Regions from separate parts of the Bradyrhizobium sp. UFLA01-814 genome, predicted to be linked through region 2. Evidence: predicted binding sites of a transcription regulator. Region 2 holds the regulator's gene; the other holds the start of a gene.
The links. Region 2 encodes LexA, which represses DNA repair genes until DNA is damaged. Its sites were predicted from a motif close to TGTTCNNNNTGTGTTCNG; they were not measured.
Positions count from the first base shown of each region.

Region 1: dinB (DNA polymerase IV) is a predicted target of LexA. The motif match lies at 3,060-3,077, and genes of this name have one in related genera.

Region 1 covers NZ_JAQOSR010000026.1:21,483-26,543, forward strand. The annotation lists gene PMN64_RS10790 (hypothetical protein) at 1-221, shown strand, start outside; gene PMN64_RS10795 (tetratricopeptide repeat protein) at 351-929, shown strand; gene PMN64_RS10800 (hypothetical protein) at 1,085-2,122, opposite strand; gene PMN64_RS10805 (hypothetical protein) at 2,450-2,881, opposite strand; gene dinB (DNA polymerase IV) at 3,139-4,386, shown strand; gene PMN64_RS10815 (hypothetical protein) at 4,501-4,710, shown strand; gene pyk (pyruvate kinase) at 4,792-5,061, opposite strand, start outside.
Region 2 covers NZ_JAQOSR010000089.1:30,006-35,066, forward strand. The annotation lists gene PMN64_RS25100 (ComEC/Rec2 family competence protein) at 1-2,020, shown strand, start outside; gene PMN64_RS25105 (hypothetical protein) at 2,017-2,244, opposite strand; gene PMN64_RS25110 (hypothetical protein) at 2,390-2,818, opposite strand; gene lexA (transcriptional repressor LexA) at 3,076-3,780, opposite strand; gene glp (gephyrin-like molybdotransferase Glp) at 4,025-5,061, opposite strand, start outside.

The DNA.
Region 1 (5,061 bases), on a different contig from region 2:
GCGATCGCAGGATCGCGTATGACGCGCGGCGTACAAACGGTGCCGTGCAGCGCTATGGCACCACGACCCGGCCGGTGGATCAGTTGCCTGATATACCCGAACCGACCAAGGCGATGGGCCAGCCGCCGCCCGTCACCACCATTCAGAACGTCAACACGACCGGATTGGGCGCAGGGACCGGAGGATCGGTGGCCGTCGGGGTCGGAGGCGGCGGCAGGTAATGTCCTTTTGGCGTCGGCCAAGTGCCGGGGCGGGGATTCGGAAGGGAAGTGCGACGTTAGGTTTCGGCGGACCTCGGTATTTCGGTCGTGCCGTCTGTTTTCGTAGGTAGTTTTGCGATGGATCTTCGAATGGTGCGGGGGATGCGCTGGACTTGGGGAACGGGGCGAGGATTGCATCGCCTCGCGCCGGCGTTGATCTGTTGCGGCTTGGCGACCGGCCTTGGGGCCTGTGACTACACGACGCGGGAAGCTGCGATCGTCGCGCCCGTGGATCCGCCGGGCGGTGACCCCGTGCAGGAGCCGACCGACGTCAAATACTATCCCTCCGACGAACCGGTGCGGATGGGACTCGAGCACTACAACCGCGGCAATTACGGAATCTCGCAGCGCTATTTCAAGGAGGCGGTCGAGAAGGCGCCGAAGGACGTGACGGCCTGGGTCGGCCTCGCGGCGAGCTATGACAAGTTGCGCCGCTTCGATCTTGCCGATCAGGCCTATGCGCAGGCGATCCGGCTTGGCGGCGAGACCGTCCAGATCCTCAACGATCAGGGCTACTCCCTCATGCTGCGCGGCAATCTGAGCGGCGCGCGGCGGAAGTTCGAGAAGGCGTATTCGCTCGATCCGGGCAACCCTGTCATCGCCAACAACCTCGAGCTTCTCAACGGCAGCCGGAAGTTCATCGAGCGTCCGCCGAATAATCAGCCGTAGGTTGACAGCGGTTCATGAGCCTCTGCACGATTTTAGAGGTATGATAATACCCAATTTTTCCCGACGCGTCGAGTTGCCGGGTCCGCCGGCTCCTTTGCATGGGGTTGTTTTCGATATTTTGGCAGCTCGCTCCTGCGACTTGACCTCGCCACGATCTAGTTCGGCATCAGCACGGCATCGACGCGGCGGCTGTTTCGTGTGCTGATGATGATGGCACCGTTGCGGGTCGCAAATCTCGCGCCGACAAGGCGCGGCAGCTTTTCCGTGAGCGATGAAGGCAGCGGAATCATTCCGCCGGTGATGGGATCGCCGACATTGATCGGCGCGACAGCTGCGCCGGCCGAAGGCGCTGCCTTGATGTACTCCCTTATCAACTGAATCTCTTCACGCGAGAGGCTGAGCGCGGCCTGCTCGCCTGCGCTGTCAGTCAGCTTCTTTTCCGCCTCGGCCTTGTTTTGCGCATCTTCCTGCTGGGCGGCATCGCGTTTTGCGACTTCGACCTGTTCGAGTCTGGCGAGGCGTTCCCTCAGCGGCGCGATTTCCCGCCGCAACGCGGCAATGTCCGACTTCAGCGAAGAGAGCTGACCAAGCGCGATCGCGGCGGCAACGCAAGCGACGACCGAGATCAGGCTGAGGCACGCCACCGCCAGCCCCGTCAATCCGCCTCGACGATCGGCACGACGATCCGGGACATCCTCCGCGGATCGCCGTCGCCGCGCGGCGGCGAATTTGGGCATGGTCGTGCCGAGCAAGCTGACCAGACCGGATAGCCGCGAAGCCGTTCGGTTCGTCGCTTGAAACGAGCCGAATGCAGGCGCAGGGATGATCGGAGAGTCCCCCGAGGGGATGTCGGGAGCAGTGGTCGAACGGCCCTCGCCGGATGGCTGGCGGTCGTCGCGGTCCTCGCGCGTCATGCCGGGGAGCTCGAGATCAACGTTGTCGGGACGGTCGATCGCGGTGTCCGCACCTGGATGGCGCGTGTCGGCTGCAACAGCGTCCAATTGTTCCGTTTCCTGTGGATCGAGTCTTTGCTCGATGCGGGCGGTTTCAAGCGAGCGCCACAGCGAGAGTCCCGAATCGGTGATCTGCAGGCCCGCATCGTTGATCGATGCCCATCCCGATTGGAAGACGTCGGCGTCGCCAAGCTCGGACGGCCGCTTCGACTGCGCGGCTTCATCGCCGGCCGCGATCATGCGCTTGACCTCGCGGCTGACCTCGTCGATCGCGATCCGCTCCCCGGGCCTTGCGGCCAGCACACTCAGGATCGCCAGATTGAACCTCATGCGGCGCCTCGCGATGCCCCATCAACCGGCCGTGCGGTCGTTCCTCTCCCGTCAGGCGACGTGCAAGCCTCAGCGGGGTCGAAGCGGATCAATCATGCCGGCATGGACGTCGGTCAGTCAGGGAGTCGAGCAAGTGTACCGGCTCCCCAAGGGGCAAACAATCCGGCACCAGACCTACGACAGATGGATAAGTCGGCCCGCAAACGCGACGCGTCGGGATCACGTTCGCTGCGCGCCTCAGAGAAACTCGCGAAGCCTGGAGAGCTCGATCACATGCTCGGGTGACAGCACGTCGGGGACGAGGGGAGGCTGCGACTTGGTCCGGATCTCGTAAAGATGTCGCGTCTTCTCGGGCTTGCCCATGAAATCTCGAATGCATTGGTCGAGCGTTCCGTTGACGACCATATAGGGCGCGCGATCCTCTCGCCTCGAGTTGTTGAGCGAAGGCCATTTGTAAAGGTGGGCCGCAGCTTGGAAGTCCACCTGATGAGATTGGTCGGTCATTGCAAAATATCTAGCCGAAAAAGCCCTGCGCGGCAAAGTCAGCCAGCTGATGGGTGAGCTGGTGCGGCAATACGCGCAAGCTGCGTGCGGTCGTCCATCGCAGAAGCCGCCGTCATGCATCTCGAACGATCCGCTGACGTGCGTCGCGTCAATGCCTCGCAGCAACTCCCACTTCGATCTCCCGCGGGCCGAGACCGGGGGCGATGTGGCGAAGGCGGCTGAAGGAAGTGCCGGCAGACCCCCTCGCGCGGCAAGCGCGCGCGGTGGCAACTCGCGTTGACGCCTAGCGTCGTTTGCGGCGCCAGCGGCCGCGGCGACGTGCTGGATTGACTCGATTCCAGAATGTTCCTATTTTGTTCTATTGTCAATTTCCACGTCCGGAGACGGGCGGCTTCGGTCAGGTCAGGGATGAACGGGTCGAGATGGCAGCCGCAGCCACCATCCTTCATGCGGACCTCGACGCATTCTACGCATCGGTCGAGCAACTGCTCGAGCCGTCGCTGCGCGGCAAGCCGATCGCAGTCGGGGGCGGGGTTGTGCTTGCGGCGTCCTATGAGGCCAAGGCCTTCGGGGTGCATGGCGGCATGTCGGGGCGGGAAGCCCGCCAACTGTGCCCGCAACTTGTTTTCGTCGGCGGCCATTTCAGCGACTACCAGCGGCTGGGTGACGCGGCCATCGAGGTGATCGGCGATTTCACGCCGCTGGTCGAGCGAATTTCGATCGACGAGGCGTTTGCGGATGTTGCCGGCTGCACGCACCTGTTCGGAACGCCTGCCGAGATAGCCGCGTCGATCCGGTGGCGCGTGCGCACCGAGCTCGGCCTTCCGATCTCGGTCGGCGTCGCCCGCACCAAGCATCTGGCGAAGATCGCCTCGCAGGTCGCAAAGCCCGACGGACTTGTCGTCGTTGATCCCACCGCCGAGCTAAGCTTTCTTCACGAACTGCCGGTTGAGTTGATGTGGGGGGTAGGGCCGGTCACCAGGACCCGGTTGGACGCGATCGGCGTTGCGACGATCGGTCAGCTCGCCAAACTGTCGGAACGGTCGCTGATGCACTTGCTCGGTCCGGCAGCGGGCGAGAAACTCGCCGCGCTGGCCTGGAATCGCGATCCGCGACAGCTCAAGCCACACCGGCGCGCGCGATCGGCAGGAGCACAATCGGCACTCGGCCGAAAGCCTGCGATCGAGCAAGTCATCCGGCCAACGTTGCTCCATCTCGCCGACCGCGTCGCCACGCGGCTTCGGGCGAAGTCACGGCCTGGACGAACCGTGACGGTGCGCGTCCGCTTCGCCGACCTGAAGTCGGTGACGCGCTCGATGACGCTCGATGCGCCGGTGTGCACGACCATCGTCCTGGCCCGGCTCGCCGAGAATCTGGTGCGCGCTGCCCTTGCCGACCATCCCGGCGAGAAGGTCATCTCGCTGTTGGCGATCTCGGTGTCGCATCTCGAGGAGCATTGGGATCTTGCGCTGGAGCTTCCACTCGGACTGGCGGATGAAGCGCTTCGCCCTGGAAGCCCGACAGGGATGGCCCGCTGGGCGGCGGACCGTGCGATCGACAAGATCCGCGAGCGCTTTGGCTGGGAGGCGATCGGATATGGTTCAGCCGCGCTGGAGGTGGTTCATTCGGTGCCCGATGCGTTTCGCAAGCTTGCCGAGAGAGAGCTCTAGCGCTCGCTGGTTCACGTACCTGTCACTGCATTAAGAAAAGGCAATTTGGAATCGCGCGCTTGTGAGTGGCGACCCCGCACCGCCGGCTTATTTTGAGCCTGCGGAGGGACAGCCATGAAGCACAGCGCCGAACTGATCCAGACGATGCGCGATGCGTTGGATGCGGTCATGACAAGCGTGCCGGCGGATCAATCCGTGTTCGGTCTCAAGGCCGCTGTTGCGGAATGCATCCTGCGAGCCGCAGCTCACGGCCAGACATCGTTCGACGGGCTCGTGACCTCAGCATCCGATCAGCTTCAGTCGATCATCTCGATGCTGACCTAGGCGATCGGGAGGCGTGCGACCATCGCTCGCACCATGCCGCGCGGAGCGCTGATGATGCAATCGCTCGGGCCGACGGTTCTCTCAGGGCAGCGATACGACCCGTAGATTGTTGGTCGTTCCCGCTTGTCCAAAGGGAATGCCGGCAACAACGACCAGCAGATCGCGGCTCGATGCAAACTGCTCTGCATGCGCGAATGCAGTTGCGCGCTCGACCATCTCCTCATGGCTCTGAACGTCGCCGGAAAGCACGCTGTGAGCGCCCCAAAGCAGGCACAGGCGACGCGACACTTCGCGGCTTGGGGTGATGGCGAGGATCGGGCGGCTCGGCCGCTTGCGCGCGACGCGTGCGGC
Region 2 (5,061 bases):
CCTGCTCTGCCTGCTGGCGCTGCTGCTGCGGCGGCGCAGCGTATTTCCCGTCATCGCGATGCTGGCCGCGGTGGCCGCGGGCTTTGCGACGGCGACCTGGAAGACGGCGCGCGTTGCTCACACGGTGCTGGCGCGGCCGATGTTTTCGGTGGCGCTGACCGGCTTCGTCGAGACGCGCGACATCCGCGAGAAGACCGATCGTTTCGTGCTGCGCGTGGTTTCGATGGAGAGCCCGCGCGACATGACGAAGCTCGATCGTGTCCGGCTCTCGGTGAAGAAGGGCACCGCGCCCGATGTCGGCAGCTTCGTTGAGTTGAAGGCGCGGCTGTTGCCGCCGCTCGGGCCGCAGCGCCCGGGCTCCTATGATTTCGGACGTGACCTGTATTTCCAGGGCATCGGCGCCTCCGGCTTCGTGATGGGCGCGGTCAAGACCAGGGAGCCGCCTGCGACCGGCGGCTTTGCGCTGCGCTACGCCGCCTTCATGCAAGGCCTGCGCGACGCCATCGACGTGCGTATCCGCACCACGCTCGACGGCGACCAGCGCGCGATCGCAACCGCGCTGCTCACCGGCCGGCGCGACGCGATCTCGACGCCGGTCAATGATGCGATGTTCATCTCGGGGCTCGGCCATGTGCTGTCGATCTCCGGCTACCATATGGCCGTGGTCGCCGGCGTCGTGTTCTTCGCGGTGCGCGCGCTGCTCGCGCTGTTTCCGGCGCTGACGGCGGGGCATCCGATCAAGAAATGGGCCGCGGCGGCCGCGCTGCTCGCCGCGGCCTTCTATCTGTTGCTGTCGGGCGCGGAGGTCGCGACGCAACGGTCGTTCTTCATGACTGCCGTGGTGCTGCTCGCCGTGATCGTCGACCGCCGCGCGATCACCTTCCGCACGCTGGCGGTGGCGGCACTGATCGTGCTCGCGATCGCGCCGGAAGCGCTGGTGCATCCGAGTTTTCAGATGTCGTTCGCCGCGACGCTCGGGCTGGTGGCGCTGGTGCAGATCGGGCTGCCGAACCTATTCGCGTCGCCCGACCATTCGGCGACCGCGCGGGTTGCGCTGTGGGGCGGGCGTGAGCTCTCGATGCTGATGCTGGCCTCGCTGGTGGCAGGGCTTGCGACGACGCCCTACGCCGCGTTCCATTTCCATCGCGTGACGCCCTACGGGCTGCTCGCGAACCTCGCGGCGATGCCTATTGTGTCGGCGGTCGTGATGCCGGCCGGCCTGCTGGGGCTCCTCGCCATGCCGTTCGGCTTCGACGGCGTGTTCTGGGCGATCATGGGACTCGGCATCGACTGGATGATCCTGGTGACGCAATGGGTCGCCGCACTCCCGGGCGCGGTCGGCCGCATGGCGGCGTTCGGGATCGGGCCGCTGATCGCAGCGAGTGCCGGCATCATCCTGCTCGGGCTGCTGCGCACGCCGCTGCGCTGGTCGGGTGCGGTGCTGCTGGTGATGGCGTCGGTCTGGGCGCTCAGGGTGCCGCAGCCGGACGTGCTGGTCTCCGGTGACGGCCGCAACGTCGCGGTGCGCGGCGGTGACGGGCGGCTGCATTTGATGCACAGCGCCAAGGATGCGTTCCTGGTCAAGGAGTGGTTGGCGGCGGACGCCGACGCGCGGACCGCCACCGATGCGTCGCTCGGCGAGGGCGTCTCCTGCGATGCCGGCGGCTGCGTGGCCCAGGGACCTGGCGGCGCCTTCGTCGCGCTCGCGACCCGGCCGGAGGCGCTGGCGGACGACTGCGAGCGCGCAGGCCTGATCGTGACCGCGCGGCCGGCGCCGCAGGGCTGCGCGGCCTCGGTGATCGATGCCGAGCGGCTGCGCCGCCACGGCGCGCTGGTGCTACGGCGGATCAGGGACGGTTACGCCGTCGATGCGGTGAAGCCCGGCGGGATCGACCGGCCGTGGTCGCCGGCGGTTCCGGGCGACGGCGAGAGCGAGACGACGCTGCGCGCGCCGGCCGCCGCGCCGCGGCCCGCCGTGGACGCGACGCCGGCCGAGACCGATCTGCAGGGCGATGATTAGCGGTGGTCCGGTGAGGGGCCGCTCGGCAGCTCGAACAGGCCGAGATGGTATTCGTCGGAATCGGGGCCGGCGTCGGGCTTCTTGACGAGGGTAAAGGAAGCCTCGGGAAATTGCTCCCAGACTTTCAGGTCGTCGGCCGTCACCGTCAGCCAACCGAACCGGAACATGTAGCGGCCCGGTTCCGTGACGCGTCCAGCCTTTTGCCATGTGACCTTATCGACCACCGCACACGTCCTCCGTGCCCGATGATGCGCCAAGGCGCCGGCCGACGCAAACCTCCTCCTGCGCCCCGGAAGCGGAAGTCCGGGGTCGCCCGAAATTGCTTAGGTCATCCGCCGCCGAACAGCTCATTCCGCGGCGACGATGCGCTCAACCCAAAAACAGCGTTGCGAATGCGGAGGGCCGCCGCTCGACGACCTTCGGCTTGTGCTCGACCGGCGGATGCAGCGCCGGCAATTGTAGCACGCTGACGCGCTGTCCCTCGACCAGCTGGGTCACCAGGACATGGCTGCCGTCGGGGAATTCGACCGCGTCATGATGCCGATCGGGCACGTCGGGCTCGACTTCGTTGAATACGCCGACGCGATAGTTCAGCGTCTTGGTCCAGATCCAGCGGCTGTCGTAGCGAACGTTCTCGGCGAAAGCGAGCTCGGTGCCCGGCAGCATGCAGACCGCGACAGTGGGATCGTTCTCCGAAGCAAAGCCGCGGGTCGACGTGCCGCGGAACGTCGTCGTGATCAGCGTCTCTCCGACAATGGCGGGGCGCGATGCCACGGCGTGCAGACTATAGTCACACATCGGATGGCTCCTCATTTCGAGGTAGCGACCCGTGCCTCTCCTTGAGGCATTAGGGCCTCTACCAGAGTGGACGATAGCGAACGAGCTTCTGCTCGTTTCTGGGCGATTGTACGACTGGTCCGAGACCGCCTCCGATCACAAACACGCGACGCTGCGCGAGAGGTATCGGAGCGCATCGGGCAGGCCGTACGCTACACTATCATGCAAGGAACGATCCGACGTGTTGCTCGTTCCCGGCCGCCGCAAGTATTTGCAATTCAGTATTTGCGATAAAGCCCGATCAGCTTGCCTTGGATGCGGACCCGGTTCGGCGGCAGGATGCGCACTTCATAGGCGGTGTTGGCCGGCTCGAGCGCGATCGATGCGCCGCGGCGGCGGAAGCGCTTCAGGGTGGCTTCCTCCTCGTCGATCAGCGCCACCACGATGTCGCCGGTATTGGCGACGTCGTTGCGCTGGATCAGCGCCATGTCGCCGTCGAGGATGCCGGCATCGACCATCGAGTCGCCGCGCACTTCGAGCGCATAGTGCTCGCCGGCGCCGAGCATGTCGGGCGGCACGCTGATGGTGTGGCTGCGGGTCTGCAGCGCCTCGATCGGCGTACCGGCGGCGATCCGGCCCATCACGGGGACCGCGACCGGACGGTTGCCGTCGTCCTCGGCGATCGGCGGCGTGCTGGCGCGCCGGCCGAGGGTGCCTTCGATGACGCTGGGCGTGAAGCCGCGGCGGCCGTTGCCCCCGCCGGCCGAGAGTTCGGGCAGCTTGATGACCTCGATGGCGCGGGCGCGGTTCGGCAGGCGGCGGATGAAGCCGCGCTCCTCCAGCGCAGTGATCAGGCGGTGGATACCGGACTTCGAGCGCAGGTCGAGCGCATCCTTCATCTCGTCGAAGGAGGGCGGTACGCCGGCCTCTTTCAGACGTTCATTGATGAAACGCAGAAGTTCGTACTGTTTGCGCGTGAGCATCTCGAGTATTCCCCCGGTTGATAGCGTCGTTCGATTCCGAGACTCTTCTGGTGGGGCCTGCAGGCGGGGCCTGACCTCAGGAGCATGTGCTCAATGCACCTGCTTCCACCCGGCTTCCCGATTGTAGACACCAGTACTCGAAACAAATCATGAACGGACACTATATGTTCGATATGTGTTCCGCAACCACTTAATTTCCGGTGAACGGATCAGGCAACGCACAATCGGCGGGGCGCGAAAAACCTTATTCGGGCAGTGTCAGGATCTCGCATTCGCTGCCTTTGACGGCCGCAGCCGCGAACGGCGGACGCACGAGAAGTGCCCGTGCCGCAGCGAGATTCCCGAGCAGCGACGAGTCCTGCTGCGTCACCGGCGTTGCGATCAGCGTGCCGTCCTCGCGCGCTTCGAGCCGTGCACGCAGATAGTCCTCGCGCTGGTCGTTGGCGGCGAGGTCGCGGCCGAGCAGGGCGCTCGTGCGGCGATGATGAATCACTTTCCGGCCGCTGAGCGCCCGAATCAACGGCACCAAGAACAGGAAGGCGCAGACATAGGACGACACCGGATTGCCGGGCAGGCCGATCACCCGCATCGCGCCGAGCCGGCCGTGCATCATCGGCTTGCCGGGCCGCATCGCAATCCGCCAGAACGTCATGTCGACGCCCTCGGCTTCCAGCGACCGCTTGACGAGATCGTGGTCGCCGACCGAGGCGCCGCCTGTCGTGATGAGGACATCGGCGCCGGCCTCGCGCGCCCGGCGGATGCCGGCCGTGGTCGCCTCCACCGTGTCGGCGGCAACGCCGAGGTCGATGGTCTCGGCGCCCTCGGCGCGCGCCAGCGCCCGCAGCGCGTAGCCGTTGGAATAGACGATCTGGCCGGGGCCGGGCTGCGAGCCCGGCATTACCAGCTCGTCGCCGGTCGCCAGCACCGCGACCTTCGGGCGGCGGCGCACCGCAAGTTCCGGATAGTTCATGGCGGCCGCCAGCGACAGCGCGCGGTCGGACAGGCGGCTGCCGCCGCTGAGCAGCACCTCGCCCGCACGGAAGTCGACCCCGGCCGGGCGGATGTGCCGTCCGACGCTGGCGGCCTCCGTGATCGTGATGTGGTCGCCGCCGTCGACGGCGGTGTCTTCCTGGATGATCACCGCGTCGGCGCCATTGGGGATCACGCCGCCGGTGAAGATCCGCACCGCCTCGCCGGCGCCGACCGTCCGCTCGAACGGCCGGCCGGCGGCCACTTCGCCGATCACCTTGAGCCGGGCCTTTAGGTCAGCCGCATCGGCGG